4 regions of the Shewanella sp. S23-S33 genome follow, and region 1 is predicted to be linked to each of the others. Evidence: predicted binding sites of a transcription regulator. Region 1 holds the regulator's gene; each other region holds the start of a gene.

Region 1 (4,716 bases):
TGCCCAATAACATCAAAATCGAATAGCCAAACCACATACCTGCACCGACCACCGGCAGAGAAAACATCCCAGCACCTACGGTCGTGCCAGCAATAATCATGGCACCACCGAGCAAGGACTTACCTGCGGGCTTATGCTTAGCCGCATTCATATGATTTGCCATTAAACTGTGTGCTCCGCGGTGACACTCGCCACTATCGTTTGTCTCACTGACGGACGTAATAAGCTATTGGCCTGATCTCGTATGCGATTGATATTGGACTTATCTTCACTATCCGCCAGATATCCCAATTCTTTAAGCTTCACGCTCAAAGTACCGTAGAGTTTTTTATCGTAGAACTCAGGCGCGGTAATACCATGTAAAGCCCCTAAACGCTGGGCGAGTAAATGGCTCTCAGACTCAAGTTCTGAGCGCTCCATTTTAGGTCTGTTCGCTAACAGATTGAAAATAATAGCGTAGCGTTGCAGAGTTTCACTCACTGAACTGGCTAACAACAATAATTGGCTTGAGTGCTCAGGCACGACAGTTAAGGTATCAGTCTCAACCACTAAATCTTGCCCAATCAGGAAATCCAGCACTTGCTCAACATAGGCTGGTAAGTCTTTAATTCCCATGAAGAGTTCGGCTTTTAGCAGTGGATAAAAATCGGCAACGATTGAAACCACTTGCTGGCGCAGGATCTGTTCATTATGGGTTAAACAACTCGCAATTAATGAAGGAACAATAAATAAGTGAATGATATTGTTACGATAGTAAGTCATAGACACAGCCTGACTCGCTTCAATAGACACTATTTCCCCTAAAGGATCGGCACTAACAACAAACTTGTTCAGCTCTAAACCTTGCTGCACTAAATGCTTACCATCACCTTCGGCAACAGATGTATAAGAAGTGTAAGGCACTTTTTTGAGTAGGGTCAGATACAAATCAAGCTGACGCTCCAGCAGACTACGTTCTAAGGCGTTTTGATCTGTCGCCAGTAAAACTAAGCTAGTCAAAGTCACAGAACTCGCGGCTGCGGCATCATTGATACGCGTCATCACCCGATTAGCCAGCACGTTTACCGCTGGCGTTAACCAACTTGGTTTCTGCTCGGGATCATCGGCCAACTCAGCACGCCAGTTTGGCGCACGCTCATTTAAGAAATTTTGCAGGGTAATAGGCTCGCCAAAATTCACATAACCTTGGCCAAAATTACCTAATTTGCGAATGGCACCGAACACCTGCCACACAGATTCTTTTTTCTTTTTCTTACCGCTTAACTCTTTATGGTAAGTCGCCACTTCCATCACATGGTCATAGCCTAAATACACAGGCACAAGTGTGACAGGACGTTCAATACCGCGCAGTACGCTGTTCATCGTCATGGCGATCATGCCAGTTTTCGGCGCCAACAGACGGCCAGTACGTGAACGGCCACCTTCGGAGAAGTATTCCACTGAATAACCTTTAGCAAACAGCTGATCTAAATACTCACGAAATACTGCGGTGTACAGCTTGTTACCATTAAAACTACGGCGGATGAAGAAGGCACCACCGCGACGGAACATAGGTCCCGCGGGCCAGAAATTGAGGTTAATGCCAGCAGCAATGTGCGGCGGAACCATGCCTTGATAATACAAAATATACGATAACAGTAGGTAATCCATGTGGCTACGATGGCAAGGCACATAAATAATTTCGTGGCCGTCGTGGTGCAGCTGGCGAACTTGCTCGGCACCTTTAATGTTGATCCCGCTGTAAAGCTTGTTCCACAGCCAAGTTAAGAAACGCTCAGCAATACGCACTAAACTATCTGAGTAATCGGCAGCGATTTCATCGAGATACTCAATAGCCGTCTCGCGCGCTTGGGTCTCAGAAATCTTTTTACTGGCGGCTTCTTCTTGAATCGCTTTGCGCAGCGACTCAGATTTGAGCAACGAATGAAACAGTGCTTGGCGGTTTGGCAGCACAGGCCCTGTCATTACCTTACGTTGACGACGGAAATGCACGCGCGCAACCCGTGCTAACTTATGGGCAATCCCCATGTCGGTGCCATGTTCGTCAGCCATGTAACGCAGGGATACGGCATTCGAAAACTGCACGAAGTTATGTCGACCTAAGAACAGAATCATCAAGCACTTGCGTAGCCAAGTCGGGTTTTCCCGCTCAAATACGGCCGCCTTCATAGTGTCGTCTTCTTTCCCTGGCGTTCGACCCCAATACAAGCTCACGGGCACAAGTTGAATATCCAATTCAGGACGTTCCTTATGCACGGCTAACAAACGCATAAAGCATTCGAGGAAAGGCTCATTACCAGCACGTTCGCCAAACAGTGGCTTACGTCCTTGAAGACAGACAACCCGAGGCGCAATCACACCATTAGCCACTAGAGGCTCATAAGGGCTTGGTAAGCCTAACTTAGCCGTTATTTCGCTCAAAGCAGCGATGTCACTGAGGGATTCTGTTTTCATCACATAAACAAGGGGTCTGGAAGCATCCAGATTCAGATCGGCAAAGGGATCCTGAGGCACCACAATAGTGTGCACTAAGTGTTTTTGGATCCAACGTAATGATTTCAACCAAAGAGAGTCGTGTTTAGGCATTATTCTTATGCAATTAAGTGCGTTTACTAGCCCGATAGAATACCAGACTATGGGCAATATTCGCTAATTCTCTCCAACATAGCTAAAAAGTGGTTAATACTTGCGCTGCAAATAATACTGTATATACTAACAGTAACTGTATAGAAAAACAGGAAACACCATGAGACCTTTGACGCCACGCCAAGCTGAAATTTTAGAGCTAATTAAACGAAATATTGCCGATACTGGCATGCCACCCACTCGGGCAGAAATCGCAACCCGTTTAGGTTTTAAGAGCGCCAATGCGGCTGAAGAACACCTTAAAGCGTTGGCGAAAAAGGGCTGCATTGAGATCATGCCTGGCACATCTCGGGGCATTCGTCTGCCTGCGGAAATCGAAGATTTGACTGAAACAGGTTTACCGCTCATCGGCCAAGTGGCCGCAGGTGAACCTATCCTCGCCCAAGAACATGTTGAACAGTACTACCAAGTCGACCCAAGCATGTTCCATCCCGCCGCCGATTTTTTACTGCGAGTAAAAGGCGACAGCATGAAAAATATCGGCATTCTCGAAGGTGATTTACTGGCAGTTCATAAAGTAGAACAAGCTAGAAATGGTCAAGTGGTTGTCGCTAGAGTCGATGACGATGTCACTGTTAAACGTTTCGAAAAAAAAGGTAATGTGGTCTATCTACATGCCGAAAATGAAGATTACTCCCCGATTAAAGTGGATTTAGGCTTCCAAAGTTTAACAATTGAAGGACTCGCCGTCGGTGTGATCCGTAATGGAGATTGGCTATGAATAAACTACTTGGCAATGCCCCCCGCCATCCGGGCTTGTGGCTCGATGAAGTCCGTGATGCCGACTATGACTGGCACCATGCGCCTATCGCCTGCATGCCAACTAAGACTCAAGGTCGCCAAGAATTAATTCATCTGAGTGCACAACTCGCTCAGTTAAGCCAACAGGGCCGTTGGTTAGTGCTCATCAACCCACCAAGTATTGGCTACAAGCAAACGCTCGCTAACGCGGGTGTGCGTATGGATAGAGTTTTGCTGGTACATGCTAAAGATGAAGTCGAAACCCTGTGGGCGATGGAAAAAGCCCTGACAAGTGGTACGTCCAGTGCAGTCATTACTTGGACTCAATCATTAGATGCGCGGGATAATCGACGCCTACAAATCGTGGCTAAAAGTGCCAGAGCTATGGGCATAGTGCTTGAAGACGTAAACAGTCACTTACATGCAGACGTACGTATTGAGCAAGGCAATCTCTTCGGCCAGCAATCTTTTTTTAGCGCTGTACACTAAATATTCATTTAATTTTTTACCTTGAAAGCCGCCTCACCTATGAATGTGAGGCTTTTTTTTGGCAATTTTTCAGATAATTAGATAAATAAGTGATCTTGATCAATATTTAAACAGCAAGTATGGTTGATTAAGTCGGTGATGATATATCACCCACCGTGGTCAATGAATCGAGTATTTATCGAACTCGAAGCGCCACTAAAAATAGAGAACAGATTTATTTCAGCAGTATGTGCCAGCGTGGCTAATTACCAGCAGTAACAATACTTGATTAAAAGTAACAGCCGCCAACGCACGTTGAAGTCAAAAAAGCTTTTTTGGGAACTGAAGAGTTTGCATAGAGTTGAGACTTACTGTGTTGCTCTTCTTTGTAGTTGCTATTCGCAATTGGCAGAGGAGAAGTCTTGTGAAGCAATTGTTGTATTGTTTACTCGTGGTGCTTTTCGCACCACCGTTGACCGCCGCAGACATGCGGTTCAACATGACCCCTGGCGTGACCGAGATCAGTGGCAAGGTTTATCACTTGCACATGACCATCTTGTATATCTGCTGCGCAATAGGCCTAGTGGTCTTTGGCGTCATGATTTACGCCATGATCAACCACAGAAAATCCAAAGGCGCTGTCGCGTCCCACTTTCACGAAAGCACTAAAGTTGAAATCGCTTGGACGATTCTGCCATTTATCATTTTGATCTTAATGGCGATTCCAGCGACAAAAACTTTAATCGCAATGGAAGATCCCAGCAACGCCGATCTCACCGTAAAAGTCACGGGTTCACAATGGAAATGGCATTACAGCTATTTCGATCAAGATATTGATTTTTATAGCATACTGACAACACC
Region 2 (4,716 bases), on a different contig from region 1:
ATTTGGCCCTTTTGATTCCTACGATCATCTCGGTGAACGGGATTGGACTTTGATCGTGCAAGCCTTGAACAACTGGGTGCCTGATGCAGAAGCCCTGATCCAATGTTTTGATTTTATTCCGCGCTGGCGTTTAGATGATGTGATGGTGAGTTTTGCCACTCCTGGTGGTGGCGTGGGACCGCATATCGATCTGTATGATGTGTTTATTTGCCAAGGCTCGGGACGTCGCCGTTGGCGCGTAGGCGATCTGGGGCCGCACAAAGAGTTTGCCGCCCATCCCGCTTTGCTGCACACAGAAGCTTTTGAACCGATTATCGATACTGAGTTATTGCCCGGCGACATCCTTTATATTCCACCAGGATTCCCCCATGATGGCATAACCTTAGAACAGTCTTTAAGTTTTTCAGTAGGTTATCGTACAGCTTCCGCCAAAGATATGGTAAGTGCTTTGGCCGATCATCTTTCTGAGCAAGATTTAGGCACACAGCAGATTGAAGATCCAGACCGCGAGCTGACAACGCGCAGTGGTTGTGTTGATAATCGCGATTTAGCGAGGTTACGCATGCAACTGACTAATATGTTAACCGATGAACTGGTGAGCGAGTTTTCGGGCCGCTATTTAACTCAATCTAAATGCGCCCTCGATTTACCCGATGAGCCGTTGGACATCACGCAAGACGAAGTGCTCGCTTGGCTCGATGAGCAGCCGCTTATTCGCCTCGGCGGACTGCGTTGTTTGTATTTTGATATCAATGTGGGACAAGGCGTTGTCTATATTAATGGTGATAAGTATCAGCTCTCTGCCGAATTGGCCGCGGTGATCCCACTCCTGTGTGATAGCAATCAGTTAGATAAAACCGCCTTAGCCCCCTGGTTAGCCGATGCCGATTTGCTTACGCAGCTGACTGAGTGGGTGAACCTCGGTTACTGGTACTTTGAAGACTTGAGTGATGAAGAGTGTTAAGGCTGAGATAATAGGTAATGCATGATGGATGTTGATACCATTTTAGCGCTAACGCCGATGGATTTTAGTGTTAAGTCGGTTTTGCAATCGTTGGATTATAGTGTTGGATGCATTCTAGTGTTAGTTGAGATTTAAAGCAGAATAATGTTGAAAGCCGCATCTACGTTCAGGGCAAGCTCATGCTTGCCCTTGCTTATCTTTTTAAGATCGCGAAGACTTGCAAGTCTGCTTTATTGCCTTAGTTGTCTCTCTACTGCGTTCATTGCCTTGTCATTTTTAATGTTAAACATTGGTTTTTAAAATTATTTTACCAAGCGAGATGAGTTTTGCTGGCACAGTCTTAGTGAGATGGATTTAGGCCGATAAGCCTATTCTGATTAATATCGTCAGGAGTGGAGTGAGCTTCACTGAATAACCAATGCTTAGAGTATTCATGCGATTCGCAGATGGTCATTTAGCCACTGGATCTGCTGATTATGTCACTATGGGCAATTGTGCCCATTGGGTGGTATAACGAGGGGAGAGCTGTTCACGTTTTATCCCCCAAGTTGGGTCAATACCTTGTCCTGCAAACCAAATTTTTCCGCGGCCGCTGTGGTTCACTTTATCGAGTAACTGCATCAGCTCCTTGCTTTTAGGCCTAGGCGTGACGTCATCGAATAATCCTAGCTGAAACACGCCTGCACCAAAAAAATCCCCTAACATGACACCGGCTTTTGCATAGGCATGACCTTCACGCCAAATACGTTGCAGTAGGCTTTGGCCAAGGGTGACAAAATCCCGCGTATCATTGCTGGGGCGAACTAAACTGCCCGACAGCGATTTGCTGTACTGGGGAGTCGCATCGCTAAAAGGGCTAGTACGGACAAATACTGACATCGCTTTAGCGTACTGGCGCTCAGAGCGCAGTTTTTCACAGGCCCTAAAAGTATATTCATTGATCGCCTGTTGCATCGCTTCCAAGTTATCAATACGACTACCAAAGGACCGGGAGCTGATAATTTGTTGCTTAGTGGCGGAGATCTCTTGTATGTCATCACAAGCAATGCCGTTAAGTTCGCGTACTGTGCGCTCAACGGTGACCGAAAAGGTATCGCGGATAAGTTTAGGATGCGCATCCGCCAATTGCAGCGCGGTATTTATGCCCATGATGTTCAAGCGTTTCGTAAGCCTACGGCCTATTCCCCAGACTTCCTCGACAGGGATAAGCGCCATGAGTCGTCGTTGGCGTTCTCGGTCGCGCAAATCAACCACGCCCCAGGTTGCTGGATAACGCTTAGCAGCATAGTTTGCCAGTTTGGCGAGGGTCTTTGTCGGCCCAATGCCAACGCAAACACTGATCCCTGTCCATTGCGGTATTCGCTGATAAATATCTAATGCAAGCTGATGAATATCGGTGCATTTATCGATGCGTGATAGATCTAAAAACGCTTCATCAATACTATACACTTCTACTTTTGGCACCATTTGCTCTAAGGTGGTCATCACTCTGTTTGACATGTCGGCATAGAGTGCATAGTTGGAGGAGAATACCGCAACCTGATGCTGGCGGAGTTGGTTTGCTATTTGATATACAGGCACCGCCATCTTGATGCCAAGTTGTTTGGCTTCTACGGAGCGGGCGACGACGCAGCCATCGTTGTTGGATAACACCACAATCGGCTTGCCAACCAAATCCGGCCTAAACATCCGCTCACAGGAGGCATAAAAATTATTGCAATCGACGAGGGCGAATAGTGAGGGCGTCATTTGAGCTTTTTCACCACGTTGGTCACTACCCCAAAGATGTTTAACTCAGACTCATCATTGATGGCGATCGGGGAGAATAAGGCATTACGTGGTAGCAATTGCACCACAGGGCGTAGCTGTAATTGCTTTACGGTAAACTCACCGTTCACCGCTGCGACAACGGTATCACCGTGGGCTGGCTGTAGTGAGCGATCCACCACCAAAATATCACCGGAGAAAATCCCCGCTTCGATCATCGAATCCCCTTGGACTTTGACAAAAAACGTGGCGGCAGGATGTTTGATGCATAACTCATTGAGATCTAATGTTTGTTCTACATAGTCTTGGGCCGGTGACGGAAATCCTGCGGCAATCAAGGAGCTAAATAGCGAGAGCCGATATTGGGTATGTTTGGCGAAGCGGCCTAGGATCATCATAATAATAAATCACAATATACTGTACATATAAACAGTATAGTCTAACTATGAAGCTTATCGAAAGAATTTATGTGGGGAGAGTTGTGTTATCGACAAAAGAGTAAAGGCGGTATCAATCTGTGCTGCTCGTATAAGTAGTCGCATGTATAGAGTGCGTTGTCGTATTTTGAGCATCGCGCTGCTTTGGACGTGGGCCTTGTGAGTTCTTGATATAACCGCTCTAAAATCCACCATTGGCGGCATGAATACCGCCAATGGTGAGGGTTTAGGCTATCCAACCGAGCCATAGCCACCACAGATAATCCAGTGGAATAAGTGCAACTAGAGTTATTGCCGCTAGAGGTAAGGTGATGCGAAGTAGTTTAGTTAATGGCTCTTGGGATAATTGCATCGCCAAAATCAAAGGAGCCACCTGATAAGGAAAAATCACGGTTGAGAAACCGATCACCTGCGTCATTAATACCGCAGGGGTGGAGAAGCCAGTTGCATTGGCAAAGTCTGCTGCCATGGGGGATAACACAGTCGGCACGCCTGGAACCGTTGCCACTAATCCTGTTAGCGTCGCGATTAACGATAACGACATAAAATTCAGGAACGATGCCCCTTGCTGCAATGGTAACCATTCACTGAACAGTTGACCTAGCGCAGTGCCGAGCCCGGAATGATTGACCAATGCTCCCAGACCTAAGGCCGCCGCGACAAAAATGACGGTCGACAAATCCACCGAACTATTAAAACTCTTAGGCTCAAGCACTCCCCATTTGGGGAGCAATAACAAGATAGCCGTTGTTAATCCTACCCAAGCGGGATTGATGCCGTGCAGCGAGTCAGTCACCCAAAAGAGCAAAGTAATCGCCAGTAACAGTGCAACTTTCTTTTGCATACCAAGGTTATAAGCTTCTTTTTCAATAACGCGTTCAGGCTGATTTTTATCAATTTTTGCAGGAAATAGGAAGATAACTAGCGCCACAATCAATATCGATTTGAGTAAACCAAGGATTGGAAAATGCAATAAGAGATACTCGGTATAACCAAAATGGATATTGAATAGATTCTCACTGGAACCTGCCAATATCATGTTGGGAATATTCGCGGGCAACACGGCAAAACTGGGCATGTTGCACGCCAGTGCCAAGGCGGTTGCAATGCCTATCCGTCCATGGCTACCACGAGCAAAACCGACTTGCTCAGCTAACGCCATACCAATTGGCACCATGACCACAGCACGGCCAACGGATGAGGGCATCACAAAGCCAAGCAGCACGGCACTAAAGACCAAACCCGCAATTAAGCGTGGATAACTTGAGGTCAGTATGGGGGCAATCAAACTGGCCATTCTGCGACTTAAACCAGACTGAGTGATGGCACTGCCGATCACAAACCCCGAAATGATTAACCACACCGCAGTTGAGCCGAATCCGGAGAAAAGTATACTCGGTTCAATGAGTTTAAAAATGGTGGCAAGGGCAAAAAAGATTAACCCCGCCATAAAGGGCGGGAAGAAACCTGTGCTCCAAAACATCAAGGTCACTAACACTACGCCTGCGCTGTAGGAAAACACCGCGGGATGCTGACTTAGCGGAAAAA
Region 3 (4,716 bases), on a different contig from region 1:
TCGCATCAACAAGTTACTCCGTTTTAATAAATGATTACAGCAGGATATGTTCTGCTCTAACTTTAATCGTTAGGCCACTATCAAGCTGAACATGAATATCTTCCTTGTTAATGTCAGTAATCACACCGGCTACGGGTGTCATACCTAATTTAACATTGACGCGTTGTTTTTTCGTTAAATCAGTCAATTGTGCTTGAACATAATTGACGACTGGCGCTGCAGCTTTTGGTGCAGGCTTAGCAGGACGCTCAGTTTTAGGACGCTGAGGAACGGCCACCTTTTTAGGTGCTTTCTTCGCCGCAGGCTTAGGTGCAAGTGCTGCACGTTTCGCTTTGGCCTTATCCTGACTCTCTTTCAACATGGCTTGAGCATGATCAATGTGCTCTTGCTCTAACTCGCCGCAAGGTTCGCCATCCAGGTTTACGCGTTGTGCGCCCGCTTTAACGCACTTCAAATAGCGCCAGCTGCTGGTGTAACGTCTTAAGGCAACTCTGAGCTGAGTTTTACTGACTTTAGAATCATCAGCCAACCTTTCAGCCAAATCTTGAAACAATCCGATTTTTAATGGCTTAGTTTCACCTTCAGCAATAAAGCACAAAGGAAATGTTTCATACAAATACGCCAAAATTGCATTGGTGTCGGTCAACTTTTCTGTTGATTCCATCATTACTTCCACAGTCAAAAAGGGACATCGATTCGAGGTGATATATATCAGCTTCTTACATGTCGTTTATCTTCGTTAAACTCAATATTGAGTCAACGTACAAATTAGCATCCTAGCCGCGTTTACTAAAGTTAAAAAATATACCTTAACAAATTTTGACAGCTCAAAACACTAAGCTTATTCATTGCATGCCAATCAAACCAGCTTAATGCGTGCAGGCGCATATTATAAGGCGCACGCCACCGATTGCGACTATGAATTATGCGTTATTGTACGCAAATTAATCAAATAGGCAGTTTTCAAAACTTTTAACCAGTAATTCCAGCCCCTTTTGGTCTTCTTCATCGAAACGATCGAAGATAGGACTGTCAATATCGAGCACAGCAACCACGTTACCTTGCGCACGAACTGGCACAACGATTTCAGAATTACTGGCAGAATCACAGGCAATATGACCATCAAATTGATGGACATCAGCCACTCGCTGAGTTTGATTAGTGAATGCTGCTGTACCACACACACCTTTTCCTAACGGAATGCGTGTACAAGCCACTTTACCTTGAAACGGACCTAATACTAGTTGTTCGCCACGCATGACGTAGAATCCTACCCAGTTCAGCTCAGTTAAATTATCATTGAGCAAGGCTGAAAAATTCGCCATCGCCGCAACAAGGTCGTCTTCCCCTTCCAACAAGGCCAAGGCTTGACGGTTAAGTGACTCATAAAATTTCGATTTCATTACATTTCCTAACAATTTTATTCTGCTGCTTCGGTCTTTTTTGCCGCTTTTTTCGCTGCAGGCGGATTCGTTGGCGTACTATTAACCTGAACGGCGCCTTTAAGCAAGTTCGTCAGCTCATCTTTATTGTTAGCAAAATAGAATGCGAGCTTTTCGCCCACACTTTCATCTATACCCAAATCAGCTTTTTGAATGAAGGGGATAAGGTTATCGGCGATATCGAGCATCTTATCGTAGGCATCAGCCTCCTTCTTAGATGTGAATGTCATCTTTTCAACCCCTTCTCTGACCACGACAAACTGTGTTATTACTGCCATGACTGCCCTCGCACTGTTTTTATATACAGTAACTAGAGTGACATAGATTGAACTTGTGATGCAAGTGTTCTGATTAATCTGATATTATTAGCGTACTTTCGTTGCCAAGATTATAAAGCGCTAGACGTGGCTTAACAGCTAACTAGCACGACACTTTGCACCGATCTCGCTGTTATTACTCCTATTAGGCTAATATATATTTTTATATGCATGAAAACGCAGCAGAAAATTCAGTAATCCTATGCCGCTCCTGCGATTTAGCAGTCCGCAAACGTGCCTTGCCTAGCGGCGTTAGAGCAATCTGTCCTCGTTGCAGCACTGCACTTTATGACACGCCATACTGCTCTGTGAATGGTATGTTAGCCCTATGTATTTCGGCATTAGTGTTTTATTTCCCTGCCAATTTTTTACCCGTACTCGAGATCCACTTTTTCGGTAGTATTCGTACTACTACGGTTTTCCAAGGGGCATTTGCAGTATTTGACCAAGGCTATTGGGTTGTAGGTGTCGCCGTACTTGCCGCAGCTGTGATAGGTCCAGGCTTATTACTGTTATCGATATTGACACAGATTTTAATTGTGAAATGGGGATTGAGTAGCCTTTTTTGGCGTAACTCATTGAAGCAGTTGTTAAAATTTCATGGCGTCTTATCGCAACTCACTATGCTGGAAATTTATGTGATCAGCTTCTTAGTTTCATCATTTCAGCTATCTGATTTTTCGGACATTTATTTTGGTATGGGCACATTTTGCTTCACTATGCTGTTTCTCGTGACCTTGTTTCTACAAAGAGAATACGACTTAGAACATATGTGGACGTTATTGGAAGGTCATAGCTGATATGAAACAACAAGGTAAAGATATCGGCCTATGTCTCTGTAAAGTGTGTCGCCAACTCAACAGCAGTGAACTCACGCACTGTCAGCGCTGTGAAACTGAGTTGCACGTCAGGGACTATTCCAGCCTGCAAAAAAGTTGGGCTTTGTTGATTACCGCTGCCATCTTGCTGGTGCCAGCCAACATTTACCCTATTACTATGCTGACCAATCAAGGGCAAGTGCGGCACGACACCATTTTTTCAGGCATTTTGCATTTAGTGCATTCAGATATGCTGCCTATTGCCATCATAGTGTTTACCGCCAGTATTTTAGTACCATGGATTAAAATCATCGGCTTATCCATTTATCTGTGTGCGATAAGCTTTGATATCCCGATTTCAAAAAAGAAATTGATGGTGGGTTTTCACATCATCGAATGGATTGGCCGCTGGTCAATGCTCGATTTATTTGTCATCTCAATCACAGTGGCATTAGTGAACATGGGACAATTACTCGACGCGAAACCCGCGCCTGCGGCTACCGCATTTGCCTTGGTGATTCTGTTAACTCAGTTAGCCGCAAAAGTTTTAGACACTCGTTTACTCTGGGATCGATTGGAACCTCAAGATGACACAAATTGAATCGCCGAAAGTTGTAAAGAAAAAACTCTTTTCGCCCATTTGGCTGCTTCCTATTGTCGCGTTGGCATTAGGTGCTTGGCTGGGCATTAAGAGCATTAAAGAATCGGGGGTTGAAATTCAAATTCACTTTCCGAGCGCCACTGGGATTGATGTGGGTAAAACCTTAGTCAAATACCAAGGTTTGACTGTCGGTAAAGTTAAAGACATTGGCATAGATGAAGATCTCAAAGGTGTGAACGTCAAGGTCATGATGGACTACCGCGCTAAGCCTTTCTTGAATAAAGAAACCCTCTTCTGGCTTGTCACACCTAAAGCAAGTATTACAGGTGTTGAAGGCTTAGATGCGCTGTTTTCGGGTAACTATATTGCTATCCAACCAGGGAAAGGTAATGCCTCGACCTTTTTTGAAGCAGAACGCCAACCGCCGCCGATGCAAATCGGCTCAGAAGGTGTGATGGTCGAATTGACCTCCGATAAACTCGGTTCGCTCGATGTTGGCTCGCCAATATTTTTCCGCCAAATCCCCGTGGGTAGCGTGGTCAGCTATCGTTTAGATGGCAATCAAAGAGTCATTATCAGCGCTTTCATTCAAGAGCAATATGCGCGGTTAGTGAAGAAAAATTCTCACTTTTGGAATGTTTCTGGCGTCAAAATTGATGCTTCACTAACTGGAGTTAAAGTCAGTTCAGAGAGTTTGGCATCCATTCTGGCTGGCGGCGTGAGTTTCAGCTCTGACGATAAAGCAGACATAGCTAAAAACGGTGACGTTTTTTCGCTTTATGATTCAGAAACCACTGCCCTTGGCGGCATAGAAATAAACCTAACCATGGCTGACGCTAACGGTATCGACAAAGGTACCCGCATCGTTTATCGCGGCATGAACATTGGCAGTATTTTAAGTAAACAACTCACGTCCAGTGGTGTTACAGCCGTGGCTAAGTTTGAACCTCAATACGGTTCACTGTTAACTAACGACGGGGTGTTTTGGCTTGAAGGTGCTGATATTTCCCTCTCAGGCATTAAGAATCCAGAACGCTTACTGACAGGTAGCGTGATCAACTTCCTGCCAGGCATCAACACCAAAAGCGCGGTACCAAGCAGCTTTGCCTTACAAGCCAAAGCGCCTGATTTACTGCAAACGAAGAAGCGTTTCTTGACCTTAACCTCAGCCGAAAACATGGGCATTTCAGCGGGCGCTCAAGTTCGCTTCAAGCAAATCCCCATTGGTTCCGTGCTTGCAGTTAAGTTAACCAAAGATTTATCGGCGGTGGAATACCAACTCGAGCTACAACCTGAGTTTGCCAGTCTAATACGCAGCAACAGCTATTTTGTGCCTGAGTCAGCATTAACGGTAAACGCATCGTTAGACGGTGTCTCAGTCAAAGCAAGGGATTTTACAACGCTCACTCAAGGTGCAGTTAGCTTGATCCAAGGTCACAGCGACACACCTTTAGCTGCTAACAGCGCTCTGACCCTCTTTAGCTCTGTGGATGCCGCGACAGCTTTTTATGATCGTCAGCAGCAAGTGCATTTAACGT
Region 4 (4,716 bases), on a different contig from region 1:
ACGCCCGCCAATCCACCCACTAAGCTAAACACTTGTTGTCTGCTGAGCCATTCACGCTGTAATAGCGCATTGACGATTGAAGTCACCAACGGGCTGAGCGCCATAATCAAGGCACCATTGGCAGCAGAGGTATGCTGCAGGCCATTAAATAACGCCAGATTTAAGCCGCCCACACCAATCACACCCACTAACGCTATGACAATATATTGCGCCAAACTCAATTTGGGCCAAGCCTGACGAGTAAAAACGATATATAACGCTAGAGTCACAGCCGCAATGGTAAAACGCCAGAAGACGAGGGACTCTCCTGACATCTCCTCCAACACTCGCTTAGCAATCGGAAACACACTGCCCCAGCTAAAAACGCAAATCAGTAGACAAACAATTGTCATGTAAGGTGTATGGGATTTCATATCGGACTCTAGGGAGGTAATTGGGATTGAGCTTAGTTTATAAGTTTCATATATTATTAAAACCAACAAGATTGAGAGCTTAAATTCCAAATATGAAACTTAATTATTCCTTAGACGATATGCGCTTATTTTGGGTAGTGGCACAGCAAGGGAGTTTTAAGCTCGCGGCGCAGCACTTAGGCATTCCACCTTCAACCTTAAGCCGTCGAATCAATCTGTTAGAACAATCCTTAGGTCTGCGTTTACTGCACAGAGACGCCCATAGAGTCAATCTTACCGCCACAGGTCAGCGGTATCTCGAACGCTGCGGCCCGCTGTTTATCGAGTTAAACCAGGTATCTGGTGAGTTGCATGCGGATAAACATCAAGCGGTTGGCAAATTGCGGATCTCGGCGCCCATCAATACAACCTATCGCTGGCTAGGTGAATCACTCAACGCCTTCCAACGGCATTATCCCAATATTGATATCGATTTAAGTCTGTCGAACATGAATATCGATATCAGTGAAAACGCCATCGATATCGCCTTTCGAGTGGGCGAACCTAAAGATCCCGATTGGATTGCAAGGCCACTTACCACAATTAGCTTTGTACTTTGCGCCAGCACATCGGCAACGCAGTGGCATGCGCTGCAATCCATTGAAGAGCTGGATCAGCATCCGGTTATCATCGCCAAGCCCACAAAAACGTGGCGTTTACAGCACAATAGCACAGGGCAAAATGTCGAGTTTGAACCAAGGGGGAATATCAAACTAGCCGTCGATGATATGGCGATTGCCTGTCAGGCCGTGGTGGCGGGGCTTGGGATTGGACTCATACCCATCAGCATGGCGAGTGAACAGATACGAAGTGGCAAACTCATTCAAATACTGCCCGAGTGGCAAGGTATTCCGCGTACCGCCTACTTGATGTATCGCGATCGAGACAACCTGCCCTTACGAGTCAGACTGTTAATTGATTTTATGTTGGCGAATCCACCCGAGGCTTATTGAGCCAATGCAGGCATGAGTCTGCGGCTTATCGACTCAATAAACGGCTAGAGTGCTAAATCCAGCTGAGTCTGGCCGTTTAAGCTTGTGGCGACGACAAGAGTAGAATCGGTAAGGCCAACTGAAATCCCTAATAGACGAATGCCACGGCCTTCTTGCCTTTCCATTGCCTGCGCGAGTAGCTTATAGAACATTACAATCGAGACTTCATCGCTGCGGTGCTCAATTGTAGTCTGCTTGAAATCGTTAAACTTAAGTTTGACCACCTGTTTATGTATTTTGCGTTCCTTAGCACTGCGACTTAAACGCAACGACAGTTCTTGGATCAAACTCGGCATCACCTGCTGGCACTGCTCTAAGCTATAAATATCCTTTGCTAACGTGGTTTCAACACCCACTGATTTGCGCTCTCTGTCGGCAGAAATGCCCCGTTCATCTATGCCTTGGGAACGCTCAATCAACACACCACCAAACTTACCGAATCGCGCTAAGAGCTCAGGTTTAGAATAAGCTTGCACATCGCCACAGGTATTGAGCCCGAGCGAAGAGAGCTTTTCGGCGGTGACTTTGCCAACACCGGGAATTTTACGCAGCGATAAGGTCTTAACAAACTCAGAAAGCGTCTCTGGCGTAATGACATATTGGCCGTTTGGCTTGTTCAGATCCGAGGCGACCTTAGCTAAAAATTTTACTGGTGCGATACCCGCCGATGCGGTTAAACCCGTTTCGGCTAAGATATCGCGACGAATCGCTTGGGCAATCAAGGTCGCAGAGCCCTTATATTGTTGGCACTCACTCACATCCAAATAAGCTTCATCTAAGGAAAGCGGCTCAATTAATTGGGTATAGCGGGAAAATATTTCACGAATTTGTAGCGACACTTCTTTGTAAACTTGCATCCGACCCGGAACTAAAATCAGCTCAGGGCATAACTTAAAGGCATAAGCCGTTGCCATTGCTGAACGTATACCGAATTTACGTGCCTCGTAACTGCAAGTACTGATAACACCGCGACGGTCGCTACTGCCACCCACGGCTAAAGGCTTGCCGCGGTACTCAGGAAAGTCGCGCATTTCCACAGCAGCAAAATAGCAGTCCATATCGATATGAATAATTTTTCGCACGTTGAATTCCTCCAACGCCAAAATACTGTATATAAAAACAGTAATCAAGTGTTCCTGATAGATTTGGGGCCAATAAGATGTGGCCTAGCGCTAGAAAAGAGAACAAGACAAGTGTGAGGAACAACAGACATGCTTAATAACTGAGTTTCCTAGGCCATTACACTCAGTGGCCTAGGTATTTACTCAACCTAACAATCTAAGGCTCACATCTTAGTTTGCAGGTAGTTTTGCAATCCAACACGGTCAATAAGCCCAAGTTGTTTTTCGAGCCAATACATATGGTCAGACTCTGTATCGTCGAGTAATACTTCAAGGATTTCACGTGTCTGGTAATCTTGCTTCTGCTCACACAGTGCAATCACTTTGCGCAAATCGTCCGCGACCTTGTATTCATAGGCGAGATCATTACGTAGCATTTCTTCTACATCTTTACCTATGTTCAATGCCTCACGGGCGGCAACATTGGGTGTACCTTCGAGGAATAAAATGCGCTGCACTAATTTGGCTGCATGGGCTTTCTCATCATCTGACTCATGGGCGATACGCTCATAGAGTTCTTTCAGGCCCCAATCTTCGTACATATGGGCATGGACAAAATACTGATCCATTGCCGAGAGTTCTCCCGTTAGGAGTCGATTTAACGCATCGATAACGTCTTTATCGCCTTTCATATTTTGCTCCTATTGGTCGCTAATTTGCGATTGTAGATAATTTTGAATACCGGTTAGCGTAATGAGCTCTTGCTGCGACTCAAGCCAATCTAAGTGCTCTTCTTCGTCTTCGAGAATATCTTCCAGCAGATCGCGGCTCACATAGTCCTGTTCGGCTTCACACAAGCTGATCGCATCACGCAGCAATGTAAGCTGCTCTTGCACCATGGCCAGATCGCAATCGAGCATCTCTTGGCTATGTTCACCAATGCGAAGTTTTTCGAGTTGTTGCAGATTAGGCAGACCTTCCAAAAACAGCACTCGCTCGATGAGCTTATCGGCATGCTTCATATCTTGGATGGATTTTTTGTATTCGACGTGGTTTAACTTCTCTAAGCCCCAATGTTTAAACATGCGGGCATGGAGGAAATATTGATTGATGGCGGTCAACTCACAGGTAAGCACCCGATTCAGTTGCCCAACCACTTTAGGATGACCTTTCATAAGTTACTATCCTTGGTAAGCGTGAAAAGATTGATCTAGATCAAGCTTCTAGCCTAGTACAATTTATCGACCAACTCAAATTATCTTTATATTTCACCTACTTAATGATGAAAAGCATTCTCATTCCTGCTTAGATTAACTTGCTATCCCACTCTAATCCCAAGGATAAATCTCAAATGATTAACCCGTGTAAGAAAATACGAGGCAAAAAAATAGCCCCCTAAATCGGAGGCTATGATCGAATCAAGACTATTTAGATAATGCGGTCTTTCGTTAACTTCTCACGACGCGCTTCTTCAGCGGCCATACGACGTTTACGTTTGTCACAAGGGTCATCACAATCACACGCTTTCTCAATCCCTAGAACACCTAAACCGCCACAACTTCCTTCAACGGCTTTGCGCTTGATGAGATAACCAATCGACATGAGCAAAAAGAAGACTAACAAGATCACAAATGCCGCGATAAAAGAGGTCATGGTTTACTCCAAAAACTAAATAAGGAAAGGCTTGAAGGCGTCGCTGTAATAGACCTTAAATCCGTCGCCTTGCTTTTCGATTAGCATTATCGCCAAGTGTTCCTTCTTGGCAAGCTCCAATGATGCTTCTGTGCCTAAAACCATCATGGCCGTCGCAAAACCGTCGGCCGTCATACAATTTTGATGCAATACAGTCACGGATGCTAACTTATGATTTATCGGCAAACCAGTACGCGGATCGATTATATGCGTAAAACGTTGGCCGTCTTCTTCATAATAATTACGATAGTCACCAGAGGTCGCCATCGCCATAGTACCAGGTGCAATAACCTGTTGTACGGCTTCAGAGCCATCATTGGTCGGTTGCTCTATAGCAACACGCCAAGAGCTTCCATCACCTTTGGCACCTTTGATACTCAGTTCGCCACCGATTTCAACTAAATACCCTGTCGCGTGGTATTTATCAAGAATGGAAGCGATCTTATCAACCCCAAATCCCTTCGCGATTGATGATAAATCTACATATAAATGGGTGTTGTGCTTACTTAGACGATTGCC

Evidence for each region. The regulator LexA, encoded in region 1, represses DNA repair genes until DNA is damaged. The targets are predictions, from matches to a motif close to TACTGTATNNNNATACAGTA.
Region 2: a site for LexA is predicted at 3,147-3,166, ahead of umuD (translesion error-prone DNA polymerase V autoproteolytic subunit). Genes of this name have one in related genera too.
Region 3: a site for LexA is predicted at 1,732-1,751, ahead of ACHA99_RS00380 (YebG family protein). Genes of this name have one in related genera too.
Region 4: a site for LexA is predicted at 2,550-2,569, ahead of dinB (DNA polymerase IV). Genes of this name have one in related genera too.

The regions. Positions count from the first base shown of each region.
Region 1 is NZ_JBHFFD010000043.1:40,476-45,191, forward strand. It holds gene mtr (tryptophan permease) at 1-163, opposite strand, end outside; gene plsB (glycerol-3-phosphate 1-O-acyltransferase PlsB) at 163-2,586, opposite strand; gene lexA (transcriptional repressor LexA) at 2,747-3,367, shown strand; gene ACHA99_RS10960 (cell division inhibitor SulA) at 3,364-3,876, shown strand; gene coxB (cytochrome c oxidase subunit II) at 4,280-4,716, shown strand, end outside.
Region 2 is NZ_JBHFFD010000068.1:73,158-77,873, forward strand. It holds gene ACHA99_RS18815 (JmjC domain-containing protein) at 1-964, shown strand, start outside; gene umuC (translesion error-prone DNA polymerase V subunit UmuC) at 1,439-2,713, opposite strand; gene umuD (translesion error-prone DNA polymerase V autoproteolytic subunit) at 2,710-3,129, opposite strand; gene ACHA99_RS18830 (SLC13 family permease) at 3,395-4,716, opposite strand, start outside.
Region 3 is NZ_JBHFFD010000002.1:14,989-19,704, reverse strand. It holds gene prc (carboxy terminal-processing peptidase) at 1-6, opposite strand, end outside; gene proQ (RNA chaperone ProQ) at 35-664, opposite strand; gene ACHA99_RS00385 (GAF domain-containing protein) at 945-1,403, opposite strand; gene ACHA99_RS00380 (YebG family protein) at 1,421-1,720, opposite strand; gene ACHA99_RS00375 (paraquat-inducible protein A) at 1,927-2,559, shown strand; gene ACHA99_RS00370 (paraquat-inducible protein A) at 2,561-3,178, shown strand; gene ACHA99_RS00365 (MlaD family protein) at 3,165-4,716, shown strand, end outside.
Region 4 is NZ_JBHFFD010000011.1:92,781-97,496, forward strand. It holds gene ACHA99_RS02315 (DMT family transporter) at 1-413, opposite strand, end outside; gene ACHA99_RS02320 (LysR family transcriptional regulator) at 506-1,405, shown strand; gene dinB (DNA polymerase IV) at 1,450-2,526, opposite strand; gene bfr (bacterioferritin) at 2,730-3,197, opposite strand; gene bfr (bacterioferritin) at 3,207-3,680, opposite strand; gene nqrM ((Na+)-NQR maturation NqrM) at 3,934-4,158, opposite strand; gene ACHA99_RS02345 (FAD:protein FMN transferase) at 4,174-4,716, opposite strand, start outside.